Regions from separate parts of the Moritella sp. 5 genome, predicted to be linked through region 1. Evidence: riboswitches for the same ligand, from Rfam matches in the RefSeq annotation. Region 1 holds a riboswitch; the other holds the start of a gene.

Region 1 (8,134 bases):
AACGTTGTCGTGTTAACTGTACACTATGCTGTGCCATCTGCTCTAAATAAGGTTCTGCCGCAGGTGAAATTAAGGCTTGAAAGTCATCCAGATCGAGTCGAGACTTCGATAATGCACGCTCAACATCTGCCGCTGTTTTGGCATAAATGGATAAGCGAATATCATCCCAATCTAATTTTTGTAATTGCTCGTAAAAGCTCATATTTATACCTTAAGTTGGCGTTATTACAGATCTAAAAATGCTGTTAATGGACTAGAAGCAACCGCAGTCTGTGCTTGGCGACCTAATCCAGCTAAATAAGCTTGCCGACCTGCTTGCACAGCTAACGCAAATGCTTGACTCATCGCCACTGGATCTTTAGCCACCGCAATCGCAGTATTAACCAATACCGCATCCGCGCCCATTTCCATGGCTAACGCCGCATGTGATGGCGCGCCAATACCAGCATCAACAATCACAGGGACTGTCGATTGCTCAATAATAATCTCTAAGAACTCTGCAGTACGAATACCTTTGTTTGAACCAATCGGTGCACCTAACGGCATGACTGCAGCAGTACCCACAGCTTCCAGACGTTTACACAATACCGGGTCGGCATGAATGTATGGCAACACATGGAAACCATCACGCGCTAACTGTTCTGTGGCCTTTAAAGTTTCAATTGGATCTGGTAGTAAATATTTTGGGTCTGGATGAATTTCTAATTTAATCCAATTCGTTTGCAATGCTTCACGTGCTAATTGTGCAGCATATACCGCTTCTTTGGCATCACGCGCACCAGACGTATTGGGTAATAAGTTCATACCAGCGGCAATCAAAGGCTTAAGAATATCATCATCTTGATTAGCTAAATCAATGCGTTTTAATGCCATAGTCACTAACTGGGATTGAGATGCAATCAAGGCAGCAGCCATTATTTTTTGATCGCTAAATTTCCCCGTACCGGTAAATAACCGTGATGAAAAGGTTTTATCGGCAATGACAAGCTCATCACTTGGTAATAAGAATGCTGGGTTTAAAGTTGTTACTGACATTTAGCCTCCTGCAATAGCTTGAAATAAAGTCACTCGATCATTTTCTGACAACTCAAAATCATCCCATTTTTGACGTGTAATAATGGCTTGGTTCACCGCTACCGCAATGCCTTTTTCTGGCTGTTCTAATACCGTCAATAATGACGTAATAGTCGTCACTGCTAGGTTATTTATTTCATCGTTAATGATTAATTTCATCTTCTCTCCCTGTCCCTCACATCCAAATATTCAGGCATGAGGTTATTTAATTAACTGCTTAGTTTTACTATTTATATTCAGCACTTATATTTCGTATTGGTATTAGCGACCTGCACACACAGAACAGTCGGGATTTTTAGTGACAGAGAGGTACTGCCATTGCAAGGTTTTACCATCAAAACGCATTAACCTATTTAGTGAAGACAGCGGCATGCTGGTTAAATATTTAATTGCTTCCAATGCTTGCAAAGAACCAATAACACCAACCAAGGGGCCGAGTACTCCCGAGGTACTGCAATTATTCGTTTCAGCTGTTTCTTCAAAAGGATATAAACAGTGATAACACGCCGAATCAGTTTGCTGTGCGTTAAACGAGATCAACTGCCCTTCCATACGAATACCAGCGCCCACTATTAACGGTAGTTTTTGGGTTACACAGATCTTGTTTATCGCTTGCCTAGTCAGCATGTTATCGCTGCAATCAATGACTAAATCAATTTGGGCAAGCATATCTACCATTTGATGATTCGCACTATCGAGGGTTACTCTTTGTGCGATTGCCGTGACACTTATATGTGGATTAAGCTGTGCTAACGAGGCTTTTGCCGCGCTTACCTTCATCTGCTTTAACTGCTGTTGAGTGAAAATAATCTGCCGTTGTAGATTACTTAGCTCAACATGATCATCATCCGCTAAATATAAATGGCCAACACCAGCAGAAGCTAAATACAGAGCAACAGGTGCGCCAAGGCCACCTACACCGACAATCAATACTTTGGCATTACGCAGTGCTAATTGTCCCTGCTCACCGATATCACTAAGCAGTAAATGCGCGCTATAACGCATATATTCCTGATCACTTAATCCGGTCATATTAACGACTCACACTGGTTAAGGATGATTGCGGTTCAGCGATAATCAGTAAGTCGGCAATGGCTTGTTTATAATCGTCAGCGCGAGTTATCGCTGTGACGACAGCGACACTCCCCACACCTGTCGCAGCCACTTGTGGCGCTCTCTCTATGCTAATACCGCCAATAGCGACCAAAGGATAGTCTTGCATTAAATCAGCATAACGCTGTAAACGCTGTAATCCTTGTGGCTTTGAAGGCATGTCTTTAGTGACCGTAGGATAGATATGACCAAGGGCGATATAACTCGGTTTTATTTGATGTGCACGTAATATTTCATAATAACCATGTGTGCTTAAACCCAGTTTTAAACCCGCATTTTTTATCGCAACAAAATCGGCAATAAGCATATCTTCTTGACCTAAATGAACGCCATAAGCACCATGCTCAATAGCTAATTGCCAGTAATCATTGATAAATAAACGCGCTTGGTATTGGCGGCCTAATGCCACAGCAGCTTTAATATCATCAACCACTTCGGCTGGGGCTTTATCTTTAATACGTAATTGCAGGGTTTTAACCCCTTGTTGTAATACTTTATCTAACCATTCGATCGTATCCACCACCGGATATAGCCCAAGGCGGTTGGTATCACAAGGTGCAAAATCATAAGCTAATTGCATTTGTAGAACTAAGCCAAGCTGATCGCCTAATTCCGTATTCGGTAAGACGACCTGTGGGAAATCACTGCGATCGGTAGGCCAACCATCAGAAGTTTGGTTCAAGTAGGCTCTGGCTACCACTAATGCATCATCTACCGGATAATCTTGGGCGATCACAGTTGCCAATGCTGAAGAAAAAACACCACTGTTTTCATCTTTACTTGATGGAGTTAATATCGCGTTTGGTGACGATAATAAGATTTCACGTTGTCCATCAATATAAACATCGAGGACGATAGATTGCTGCTTATTATTAACAGCAATCCCTTTCGCACAAACACCTTCTACGCCGAGGTTCAGTAACGAGTTGATCGCTTGTTTCGTCGCACCAAATAACACAGCAGCATCTGTTCCGCCTTGCTCTTGCGGTAAGATCAATACATCCACGATTGGTAATAAGCGTATTTTAATCACATTTATTAGCACGTTGCCTGCTGATTCAGTCTTTGCCATATCAGATAATGAAATTGATAACGGCTCATAGATAACGGTTAGTTCTGGATATTTTTGCTTATACCCCTGTAAAAAATCAGCTAAGATCTCTACATGTGAGGCTGTCGCTATCACACCGACTTTAATGGCAGACGCTACCGGTGCAGCAGTCAATATCGCTAACTCAGCAGAAAAATCCGCATCAGATAATAGTGTCGTCGATACATGATAACCACCTCCACCCAACGCATTAATCGTATTAATCGTATTAATATCAATTTTAGTCGCAACATTATCGCGAGCAGTAAAGCTCGCGATAGTCCAAATAATGGCTTGAGTCATTAAATAATTATTCCACTTTATCAGTTATAGATTCAGTCACACGACCATTTACCGCATCATGTGTTGGTGGCAGATATAATTCGGCACCGTGCTTTTTAAATTCTTCAGACATCTGCTTCATCCCCTCTTCGGCATCAATCACAACAACTTCATCGAGTAATTGAATACTGATTTGTTCTTGTTTAGCAGTGTAATCGCGGACATCTTGTGAGATCTTCATTGAACAGAATTTTGGTCCACACATAGAGCAGAAATGCGCAACTTTACCGGATTCTTGTGGGATATTTTCATCGTGATAGGCACGTGCAGTATCAGGGTCTAATGCTAGGTTGAATTGATCATTCCAACGGAATTCAAAACGGGCTTTAGACATCGCATTGTCACGGATTTGAGCACCTGGGAAACCTTTCGCTAAATCAGCCGCATGTGCAGAGATTTTGTAGGTGATCATGCCTTGCTTAACGTCTTCTTTGTTCGGTAGGCCTAAATGTTCTTTTGGTGTCACGTAACACAACATTGCACACCCGTACCAACCGATTTGAGCAGCACCAATACCCGAAGTAAAATGATCATAGCCCGGTGAGATATCGGTTGTCAGTGGACCTAAAGTATAGAAAGGCGCTTCATGACAAATATCGAGCTGCTTTTCAACATTCTCTTTAATCATGTGCATTGGGATATGACCTGGGCCTTCGATAATAACTTGTACGTCTTGCTCCCACGCAACTTTCGTTAACTCACCTAAAGTTGCTAATTCAGCAAATTGGGCTTCATCATTCGCATCAGCCGCACAACCCGGACGCATGCCATCACCTAATGACAGAGAAACATCGTAAGCTTTACAAATCGCACAGATTTCTTCGAAATGGTCATAAGCAAAGTTTTCTTTATGATGCGTCAAACACCATTTAGCCATGATCGAACCACCACGTGACACGATCCCGGTAAGGCGTTTTGCCGTCATTGGTACATAACGAAGCAGTACGCCAGCATGAATAGTAAAGTAGTCAACACCCTGCTCAGCTTGTTCGATCAAGGTATCGCGGAATACTTCCCAAGTAAGATCCTCGGCGATCCCATTTACCTTCTCTAGAGCCTGATAGATCGGCACAGTACCGATTGGCACAGGTGAATTACGGAGGATCCACTCACGCGTTTCATGAATATTACGGCCTGTGGATAAGTCCATTACCGTGTCAGCACCCCAGCGTGTCGCCCATACTAGCTTCTCGACTTCTTCTTCAATCGATGATGTGACTGACGAATTACCAATGTTGGCGTTTACTTTTACAAGAAAGTTACGACCGATGATCATCGGCTCAGATTCTGGATGATTGATGTTGGCAGGGATGATCGCACGACCACGGGCCACTTCATCACGGACAAATTCAGGAGTGATTTTTTCCGGTATGCTGGCACCAAAATCATTACCCGCATGTTGTTTTAATAACAGCTCGTTGCGGATCAATTCACGGCCCATGTTTTCACGAATCGCGATGTATTCCATTTCTGGCGTGATCATGCCTTTACGGGCATAGTGCATCTGAGTAACGTTTTGACCATCAATGGCTTTCAATGGCTTTGGTAAATGCTCAAAGCGAATATGATCAATACCATCATCAGCAAGACGCTGCTGGGCAAAGTGCGAAGTAACGATTTCTAATGCTTCAATATCGTTACGTTCTGCGATCCATTTTTGTCTTAACTTCGGTAAACCTTGGTGTACGTTTATTTCAATTGCCGGATCAGTATAGGGACCTGATGTATCATAAACTGGGATCGATTCATTTTGCTCATAAACCGGATCGTCTTTACTGCCTGCGACTAACGTCTCATCCAGATTGATTTTACGCATCGCCACTTGAATATCGTCACGGCTACCTGTTAGATGAAATTTTTCTGAATTAGGAAACGGTTCGCAACTGAGATTATTAATAAACTCTTGGGCATTTTCACGGTTTTCACGACGCGTTGGTTTTTTGGTATTATTGCTTTGATTTATATTGGTAGACATAGCACTCATTCCTTTCTAATAAGATGATTGCTTGTCGTTGAGTATGGAGAGTAGTGATATAGATATATTGATCGTAGGTGTAATAGTAAGCGGCCTGATGTCCCTATGGCTAACTTACAATGATACGAATAATATTCATATTAATCACTCTTGTTTCCTCACGCAGGTATTAGCCTGATCAGGTTCCACGGATCCCATTATTAAATGGTCTCAGCCCTAAAGCACTCCGACAAGATGTATCGGAGTATAGACTGGTATGGCGTTAAAAAACAAGCAAAAAAAAAGCGCCCTATAAAAGGGCGCCTTTACTATCTAATAACTATGCGTAAGTGAATCAGTGGGTCTGTCATCACTTACACACGACTTTAATTGCATTCAGCAAATCAATTAAAGGTTATTTAGTAGGTTTGCTAAGTTCTGTTCAGCTTCATCAGTCGTGATTTCTTGCATTACTTCTTCTACTTTACCAGCACGTTTTTTCGCACGCTCTTGGTGATAAGAGAAGCCTGTACCAGCAGGGATCAAACGACCAACAATAACGTTCTCTTTCAGACCACGAAGGTCATCAATCTTACCATGAACAGCAGCGTCTGTTAGAACACGTGTTGTTTCTTGGAACGATGCAGCTGAAATAAATGATTCAGTTGCAAGAGACGCTTTAGTAATACCCATAAGCATGTGTTGGAACACGGCTGGTTGCTTGCCTTCAGCTTCTAGCTGACGGTTAGCAATTTTCAGACGTGAAACTTCAGCTTGCTCACCTGGTAAGAAGTTACTATCACCAGCAGAGATTACGTTAGCTTTACGTAGCATTTGACGAACGATAGTTTCAATGTGCTTATCGTTAATCTTTACGCCTTGTAAACGGTATACTTCTTGAACTTCGTTCGCGATATAGTTTGCAACATGGCTAATACCACGTAGACGTAGAATATCGTGTGCTGATTCAGGACCATCGGCGATAACTTCACCTTTAGCAACCTTCTCACCTTCGAACACGTTCAAGTGACGCCATTTAGGGATCATCTCTTCGTAAGCTTCAGCACCATCAGTAGGTGTGATAACTAGACGACGTTTACCTTTAGTTTCTTTACCGAAACTAATAGTACCTGAGATTTCCGCTAAGATAGCTGCATCTTTTGGCTGACGAGCTTCAAACAGATCCGCTACGCGTGGTAGACCACCCGTAATATCACGTGTTTTCGAGCTTTCTTGAGGAATACGCGCTAACGCTTCACCAATAGTCACTAATGCGCCATCTTCTAAGTTAACGATTGCGTTTGCAGGTAAGAAGTATTGTGCAACAACTTCTGTACCAGGAATGAATAAATCATTACCTGCAGCATCAACAAGTTTAACCATAGGACGTAAATCTTTACCAGCGGCAACACGTGCTGCAGGATCTAGAATTACCGTGCTAGATAGACCAGTTAGATCATCAGTTTGCTTAGTAACCGTAATACTATCAATTAAGTCAACAAACTTAATTTGACCAGCCACCTCAGTGATGATTGGGTGAGTATGCGGGTCCCAGTTAGCAATAATGCTACCAGACTCAACAGCTGCGCCATCTTTATATTCAACAACAGAACCGTAAGGTAATTTATGGCTTTCTTTAGTACGACCGTTTTCATCAATAATCGTAATTTCTGATGAACGTGAAGTAATAACCAGTTTGCCATCTGCGTTCTCAACGAATTTCTCGTTATGGAACTTAATAGTACCCGTGTTTTTAACTTGGATATTATTTTCAGCAGAGGCTCTCGATGCCGCACCACCAATGTGGAATGTACGCATCGTTAACTGTGTACCAGGTTCACCAATTGATTGTGCTGCAACAACACCAACTGCTTCACCTTGACCAACCATTACACCACGTGCTAAATCACGACCGTAACAAGCTGCACAAACACCGAAGTCATTGTCACAAGTAATTACAGAACGTACTTTCATCTGATCAACTGAGTGCTCTTCTAAGAAATCACAAAGTTTTTCGTCAAGTAATGTATTACGTGGCAATATCACTTCACCAGTACTTGGGTTCACAACATCTTCAGCAACAACACGACCAAGAACACGATCGCGTAGTGGTTCAACAACATCACCACCTTCAATATGAGGAGTAATGATTAGACCATTTTCAGTACCACAATCAATCTCGTTAATCACAAGATCTTGTGCAACGTCAACAAGACGACGAGTTAGGTAACCCGAGTTTGCTGTTTTAAGTGCTGTATCGGCTAGACCTTTACGTGCACCATGCGTTGAGATGAAGTACTGAAGTACGTTTAGACCTTCACGGAAGTTAGCCGTAATAGGTGTTTCGATGATCGAACCATCTGGTTTCGCCATCAGACCACGCATACCAGCTAGCTGACGAATCTGTGCCGCACTACCACGTGCACCAGAATCGGCCATCATAAAGATGCTGTTGAAAGATTTCTGTGTCTCAGCATCACCTAAAGAGTTAGCTTTAGTTTCTGTAGACAAGTTATCCATCATTGCTTTTGAGATGTGCTCATTGGCACGAGCCCAAATAT
Region 2 (8,134 bases), 360 kb from region 1:
AAATGTGAGCCAAAATAGTACTCCCGTTGTGAGCAACTAAAAATGTACAACGGGATTTAGCATGAGAAATGTAAACACTTAAGGCTTTACATTTTTTCCTTTTTTAACAGTGCTATACATACTTTCAATCAAACTACTATAACGCTCCTGAATAACTTTACGTTTTAATTTAAGTGTTGGTGTTAGCTCCCCCTTTTCATTAGTAAAAGGTGACGCCATCAACTTAAATTTCTTCACTTGCTCAAACTTAGCCAGCTCTTTCTGCATCTCTTTAACACGTTCATCAAGTAACTCGACAATCTTGGTATGCTTGAGTAATTCAACATAGGATTCATATTTCAAATTAAGCGTTTTAGCGTGCTCTTCAATCGCTTCTTGGGCAGGTACAATCAACGCAGATGCATATTTTCTTGCATCAGCAAATACGGCCACTTGCTCAATGAACCGGTCACGACCTAACGTACCTTCAATTAACTGAGGGGCGATATATTTACCGCATTCAGTTTTCATTAAGTCTTTCAAACGGTCTGTAATATATAAGTAGCCATTTTCATCAATAGCGCCTGCATCACCTGTTTTTAACCATTCGCCATCAAATGTTTTTGCTGTTTCTTCTGGTTTATTAAAGTAACCGCGCATTACCGTCGGACTTTTTATCAAAATTTCATTTTCATGACCCAATTTCACTTCAATGCCTGGTAAAATCGACCCGATAGAGCCTAATTTAAAGTCTTTGGAATAACAGCTCACTGTAGCAACCGTTTCTGTCATTCCATAACCGTATTTAAGATGAATACCGATTGCTTGGAAGAATAAATTAACTTCATCATCAAGTTTTGCCCCTGAACAAGGGAAGAAACGTACCTTACCACCAAATACTGCGCGTAATTTAGTGAATACTAATTTATCGGCAATTGCATGCTGTAATTTCAATAACGGTGATACAAACGTACCCGCTTGTTGTGCTGCAAAGCGCTTCTTACCAATAACCACAGCCCAATGAAATAATTTTTTACGTGCAGCGGGGGCATTTTCAACTTTATTCATCATCGTAGTATGAATTTTTTCATACAAACGAGGTACCGCACACATCACTGTAGGCTGGGTATCCGTTAAGCCTTTTTGGATTCTAGCTGGATCTTTAAGATACGTATTTTCAGCTCCCCAGAATAATGCGTTAAACGTCCAAATACGTTCAAACACATGACTTAACGGTAAGAATGCCAATGAAATATCATCTTCTTCTAAACGTGTTTCCGGCTCATTAACTGCCAACGCAGCTTGAATGTTGGCATAATCAAGCATCACACCTTTCGGCTCACCAGTGGTACCTGATGTATAAATTAACGTAACAAGATCATCGTTTTTTGCATTCTCAATACGATGATCTAATGCTATGGATGATGAACTACCAGGGGTGAACGCCAGCATGTCGGCATAGGCAACCACGCGGGGATCATCGGGTAAAGTGACAGTTGAAGAAAAAACAATAAGCGACTGCAGAGATTCACACTTATCCAGTAATGGTAGCGCAAGCTTTAACTCGGCCTTATCGCCAATAAACATACAAGTCATCTTAGCGTCATTAATAATGTATTCTGCTTGTGATGACGTACTACTTGGATAAAGTGGTACAGAAACAGCGCGACACTGTTGTAAAGCTAGATCTGCAATTGTCCATTCAGGTAAATTATTTGACCAAATACCAACGTTATCCTGAACTTTAAGTCCACGGTTAAGCAAGTTATTTGCAAGTCCTTCAATACGCTCGCCCATCTGCTTCCAGCTAATGCGATCCCAGCCTGTTTTAGTTTTACTTTTCAGGGCAGTTTTATCTTGATACTTCTCAATCCTTGCAAGGATCTGATTTACGAAATGCTGACTCATGTCTATTTCTCATGTTAATTCGGGCGCAAACGAACTCGGCTTACAGTTGTAAGCCCGAGAGGGTAGCTTGTAAAATGTCATTTGTAAAATAAATGAATATTTTATATCCTATTTAGCACTAAAAAATCCAACAATAGCGTCATTTTAATTAAAATCGGCTCATATCGCCGAAATTTATAACATTTTCTGCCATAAATATACCTAATGACTCGCTAGATGTGACCAGCTATCTAATGGTTCGTCACTCGCTCTTTCCACTAAGGAAATATCGATCCCCATATCCGTTAACTCTTTTAGTGTTAGGTCATCTGCAAGCTCAACCATCTCACCTTGTTCATTTTTAAATAACATATCCCACCTCATGATCAAAAACCTATTTTAAGTGTGGCATAGATCAAGAAAAGGTCTAATATTCCTACTTCATAAAGGTGAAGCCTCAGAGGCCAGCCTGTATATAAATTAATTGACAAAAAACGGCCAAGCCTGTAAAGATTAAGACATAAAATTAATTTATATATAGATGGCTATTTATCGCAACCTAATAATACGCGGCGCAGAAATACTCTTTTATATAACGGCAATTGAAGGATTCATAATGTCAAACCAGGTTATTATTTTTGATACGACCTTAAGGGATGGAGAGCAAGCATTATCAGCGAGCTTAACCGTAAAAGAAAAATTACAAATAGCCTTTGCACTTGAACGTTTAGGTGTTGATGTAATGGAAGTTGGTTTTCCAATTTCATCACCTGGTGATTTTGAGTCCGTGCAGACGATCGCACGTAATATTAAAAACAGCCGTGTTTGTGCCCTCTCTCGTGCATTAGAAAAAGACATTGATGCTGCTGGCCAAGCGCTTTCTGTTGCGAAAGACTTTCGTATTCATACCTTCATTTCAACATCTGATATTCATGTAAAAAGCAAACTAAAACGTAGTTTTGATGATGTGCTAGAAATGGGTCGCCACGCCATTAAACATGCGCGTCGCTACACCGATGACGTAGAGTTTTCTTGCGAAGATGCAGGCCGAACCCCTATCGATAACCTATGTCGAATGGTTGAAGAAGCGATTAAAGCTGGTGCAACGACGATTAATATCCCCGATACTGTTGGTTATACTGTGCCATCGCAATTCGGCGGCATCATAACTAATTTATTCAATCGAGTCCCGAATATTGATCAAGCTGTGATCTCGGTACATTGTCACGATGATTTGGGTCTCTCTGTAGCGAACTCAATTGCAGCGGTTGAACAAGGCGCACGTCAAATCGAGTGCACGGTCAATGGTATTGGTGAACGAGCAGGTAACTGTTCATTAGAAGAAATTGCAATGATCTTGCAAACACGCCGAGATTTATTAGGTAAGACCACCAATATTAACCCGCAAGAAATTTACCGTACCAGCCAATTAGTCAGTCAACTCTGCAACATGCCAGTACAGGCTAATAAAGCAATTGTTGGTGCCAATGCATTTTCTCACTCATCAGGTATTCACCAAGATGGCGTGTTAAAAGCAAAAAATACCTATGAGATTATTACCCCAGAAAGCATTGGTCTAACGCAAAACAAGTTGAACCTAACCTCTCGTTCAGGTCGTCATGTGATCAAACATCGTATGGCAGAGCTTGGCTATACCGACAATGATTATAATCTTGATGAACTGTACGAAAGCTTTTTGCAACTGGCAGATAAAAAAGGCCAAGTATTCGATTATGATCTTGAAGCGTTAATCTTCTTTAATAATTTGCACGAAGATGAAGAACACTTTAAATTAGATTATCTTAGTGTTCAGTCCGGTTCTGGTGTGAAAGCAACCGCTACGATTAGCTTGATCTCACAACAAGAAACAACGGATAAGTCTTGTACAAATACTGAAGCTGCGATTGGTAATGGTCCGGTTGACGCAGTTTATAAATGTTTAAGCCGTATTTCAGGTTTCGATATCGATATCGCCGATTACCACATTACCGCAAAGGGTGAAGGTAAAGATGCACTGGGTCAAGTCGATATTGTAGCAACCTATGAAGGCCGTAAATTCCACGGCATCGGTTTAGCCACAGATATCATTGAATCTTCGGCACTGGCTTATATCCACGTAATGAATAATATCCATCGCTCAAACGCGGTAGAACAACAGAAACTAAAAAAAACAAAATCAATAATATAGAGAAGGCGGCTAAGGATGACTGTAACAAAACACAATATTGCTGTATTACCAGGTGACGGTATCGGTCCAGAAGTAATGGAGGAAGCAATTAAAGTACTTGCTGCTGTGCAAAGTAAGTTTAATTTAGAACTAACGTATGATTTTAATGACGTTGGTGGGATTGCTATCGATAACCACGGCACCCCATTACCAGCAAGCACACTCACAGCGTGTGAAAATTCAGATGCTATCTTATTCGGCTCTGTCGGTGGTCCAAAATGGGAAGGATTACCACCACAAGAGCAACCAGAACGTGGTGCACTATTACCATTACGTGGTCACTTCAAACTATTTTGTAATCTACGCCCAGCAAAAATTTATGCAGGTCTAGAAAAATTCTCGCCGCTACGCGCAGATATTTCAAATAATGGTTTTGACGTAGTTGTAGTACGTGAATTAACTGGCGGCATCTACTTTGGTCTACCAAAAGGTAACAAAGGCGAAGGCGCCGATGAAACTGGTTTTGATACTATGTTATATAGCCGTGCGGAAGTTGAACGTATTGCTCGTATCGCATTTGAAGCCGCTAAATTACGTGGCAATAAAGTAACCTCTGTAGATAAAGCCAACGTATTAGCAACATCTGTTCTGTGGCGTAAAGTGGTACTTGAAGTTGCACAAGATTACCCAGAAGTCGAACTAGAGCATATCTATGTCGATAACGCAGCGATGCAGTTGATCAAAGATCCATCGCAATTTGATGTACTGCTTTGTGGCAACTTATTCGGTGATATCATCTCGGACGAATGTGCAATGATCACAGGGTCTATGGGCATGTTACCGTCAGCAAGTATGAACGATTCTGACTTTGGTCTGTATGAGCCAGCAGGCGGTTCTGCACCCGATATCGCAGGTAAAGGGATTGCGAATCCAATCGCACAAATCTTATCTGCAGCAATGATGTTACGTTACTCACTAAAACAAGAAGAAGCAGCACAAGCTATCGAGCAAGCGGTTTCATTTGTATTAGAAGAAGGTTATGCGACAGGCGATCTGCACAGTGATGCGAATACTAAACCAGTACAGAACACGGCACAAATGGGTGACTTAATTGCCGCTAAAGTTAGTGCTTAATATTTAATATTTAATATTTAATATTTAATATTTAATATAGTAGCTCAAATTAGTCATAAACATTATACTTTTTTTATAAGGTAAATGGTTATAACGAACAAGGCCGATAGTGATAGTCACCATCGGCCTTTTTATTGGATTATCATGTTATCTGGCTTTATTTATAACTCAAATATAAATAAAGATGACTAAGTCAAACTGGTAAATTCAACACCTATTTGATAAACATCTCCGTCACTATCAACCCGTGTTACCTTCGCTTCAGCCTGTAGAGGCGGAACACGTGAATCGCCAGTCGGTAGAAAAATACTGACGCTATCATTTAATGAAAAATAGCTTTCAGGTACATCTAACGACATTCCACTGGCGCTTAAATCACGACAGATAGCGGTAACATTCTTTTCTTTATCCGTTACCTGAACCGGTGAGTCGATTAGCATCCGGTGATAACTACGTCGTTCCAAGTTAGCTTTTAGCACATCAATATCCCTCTTATTGCTATAGTTTATAAATGTTCTCAAGTTATAAATAATCCAAAACTATGAATTTTTTTGTCTTGTTTTCAGTATAGTCATCATTTATTAACTCGGCGTTATATAACAACAATAATGCGATCAAAGTAACTATTTGATTATAAAAGTCAGCTAGCAGTCCAACATGCCTTTATCGACAATAAAGTCGATGATCTGCTGCAAGCCAATTTCCTTTTTCATATTAGTAAATACATACGGCTTATCACCTACACCCAAGAACCTCATACGCACTCAAAGAAGTGAGCGACCACAAATTCTGGCATGACTTCCCAATGTTTAGAACGACTGCGTATAAGACGAACCAATGCGGATTTAAAATCAGTTAAATTATCAGGTTCATTGATCGGTATAAGGGTGTTGTTCAAGTATTTGGGTAGAATCTGTATTTATACGCAATAATGATTTACATCACCGCCCTAAAGGACAGTGTTTTTCGTCAAAGATGATAAAATATAAGCCAATATAATTATTGTCTCTGGCTCTTTAACCTAAATAAAAATACAATGTGCGTTCACTCATCGGGGTGCTACCAGACTTTTCATTGAAAAAGTCATTGTGGCTGAGATAACACCCGTATTAACTTGAACCAGATAATGCTGGCATAGGAATGAGATTCGACCAATTGAGTCATAAGTTCTATGCTTCACATTCTAGGAGAACACGTGAAGCACACGATCAAAAAACTAGCACTTTGCACAGCCCTGCTATTACCTTCGCTATCATTACAAATAGCTCACGCAGCTGAAAAGCCAGTATTAAATGTTTATACCTACGATTCATTTGCATCCGATTGGGGCCCAGGTCCAAAAGTAAAATCCGCATTTGAAGCGGAATGTAATTGCGAACTGAACTTAGTCGCATTAGAAGACGGTGTTAGCATTCTTAATCGTGTTAAACTGGAAGGTAAATACACCAAAGCAGATGTATTATTAGGCTTAGACAACAACCTGATGGCTGAAGCAGAAAAAACCAAACTGCTTGCACCACATCAACAAGATACCAGCACATTATCACTGCCAAACGAATGGACGAATAAGTACTTTATTCCATTCGACTATGGTCACTTTGCATTTATCTACGACAGTGAGAAACTGACCAACCCACCAGCGAGTTTAGCTGAATTAGTGAAACGTAAAGATCTGAGCATTATCTATCAAGATCCACGTACCAGCACACCAGGTCTTGGCTTTATGTTATGGGTAAAAGCTGTTTATGGTGATAAAGCACCACAAGCATGGCAACAACTAGCTGCTAAAACGGTAACAATTACGAAAGGCTGGAGCCAAGCTTACGGCATGTTCTTAAAAGGCGAAGCAGACATGGTATTAAGCTATACAACGTCACCGGCATACCACATGGTTGCAGAGAAAGAATTCAAATATAAAGCCGCTGAATTCAGTGAAGGTCATTATCAACAGACTGAAGTGGTTGCCCGTCTAAAAGATGCCCCGAATCCTGAGTTAGCCGATAAATTCATGGCATTTGTACTCACTCCAGCGTTCCAAGATGTGATTGCAACAGGTAACTGGATGCTACCAGCGAAACAAGCGGCGGCACTACCAAGTGAGTTCGACCAATTAATTACGCCAGCAAAAACCTTAGAGTTCACACCAGAAGAAGTAGCTCAATCCCGTAAATCTTGGGTGAAGGAATGGCGTAATGCTGTTACGCAATAATTAGTCCATAATTAGTAAACAATTAATCAAAAACTATGATCACGAATTCGCATAAATACTGGTGGTGTAGCGCAGTGCTCGCCATCAGCATCATTTTACTTCTGGTGGGTGGTAGCTTTACTGCCCTACTTAATTTTTCACAAGCGGAATTAGACTTTCGCAGCGTCCTTACAGACTCGTATACCCAGCATGTTATTAGCTTTAGTTTATACCAAGCCGCCTTATCAACCTGCTTGAGTATTGGTTTGGCAATCCCGTTAGCACGCGCGTTCTCACGTCGAGAGTTCGCAGGTAAACAGATGATTATCAAACTGTTTAACTTATCACTGGTACTGCCTATTATCATTGCCATTTTTGGCATTATTGCTGTGCACGGTAAAAGCGGTTGGGTTAATCAACTACTCGGGCTTTTTAACATAGAAACAGGCCATTATATTTATGGCTTAATCGGTATTCTTCTTGCTCATTTATTTTTTAATGTACCGTTAGCCACGCGTATTTTACTACAAACATTAGACTCGATCCCCAGTGAATCTTGGCGTTTAGCCAGTCAACTCAATTTACAATCTCGGCATATCTTTATCACCTTAGAATGGCCAAAGATAAAACAACAATTACCCTCGTTAATCAGTCTTATTTTCATGCTGTGCTTTACGAGTTTCGCGATTGTGATGTCACTCGGTGGTGGTCCTGACTATGCCACTTTAGAAGTGGCTATCTACCAAGCGTTAAAATTTGAGTTTGATATCGAGCAAGCT

Evidence for each region. Region 1 has a riboswitch for thiamine pyrophosphate ahead of thiC (phosphomethylpyrimidine synthase ThiC). Riboswitches for the same ligand answer to the same signal wherever they lie in the genome.
Region 2: it holds a riboswitch for thiamine pyrophosphate, as region 1 does, so the genes downstream of both, thiB (thiamine ABC transporter substrate binding subunit) here and thiC (phosphomethylpyrimidine synthase ThiC) in region 1, are expected to answer to the same signal.

What each region holds. Positions count from the first base shown of each region.
Region 1 is NZ_CP056122.1:4,695,226-4,703,359, forward strand. It holds gene thiH (2-iminoacetate synthase ThiH) at 1-202, opposite strand, end outside; gene HWV01_RS20980 (thiazole synthase) at 226-1,035, opposite strand; gene thiS (sulfur carrier protein ThiS) at 1,036-1,233, opposite strand; gene HWV01_RS20990 (HesA/MoeB/ThiF family protein) at 1,336-2,106, opposite strand; gene thiE (thiamine phosphate synthase) at 2,108-3,580, opposite strand; gene thiC (phosphomethylpyrimidine synthase ThiC) at 3,588-5,594, opposite strand; TPP riboswitch at 5,732-5,833, opposite strand; gene rpoC (DNA-directed RNA polymerase subunit beta') at 5,982-8,134, opposite strand, start outside.
Region 2 is NZ_CP056122.1:4,331,629-4,339,762, forward strand. It holds gene HWV01_RS19280 (long-chain fatty acid--CoA ligase) at 79-1,887, opposite strand; gene HWV01_RS19285 (2-isopropylmalate synthase) at 2,089-2,238, opposite strand; gene leuA (2-isopropylmalate synthase) at 2,483-4,054, shown strand; gene leuB (3-isopropylmalate dehydrogenase) at 4,070-5,167, shown strand; gene HWV01_RS19300 (PilZ domain-containing protein) at 5,356-5,646, opposite strand; TPP riboswitch at 6,210-6,324, shown strand; gene thiB (thiamine ABC transporter substrate binding subunit) at 6,363-7,376, shown strand; gene thiP (thiamine/thiamine pyrophosphate ABC transporter permease) at 7,412-8,134, shown strand, end outside.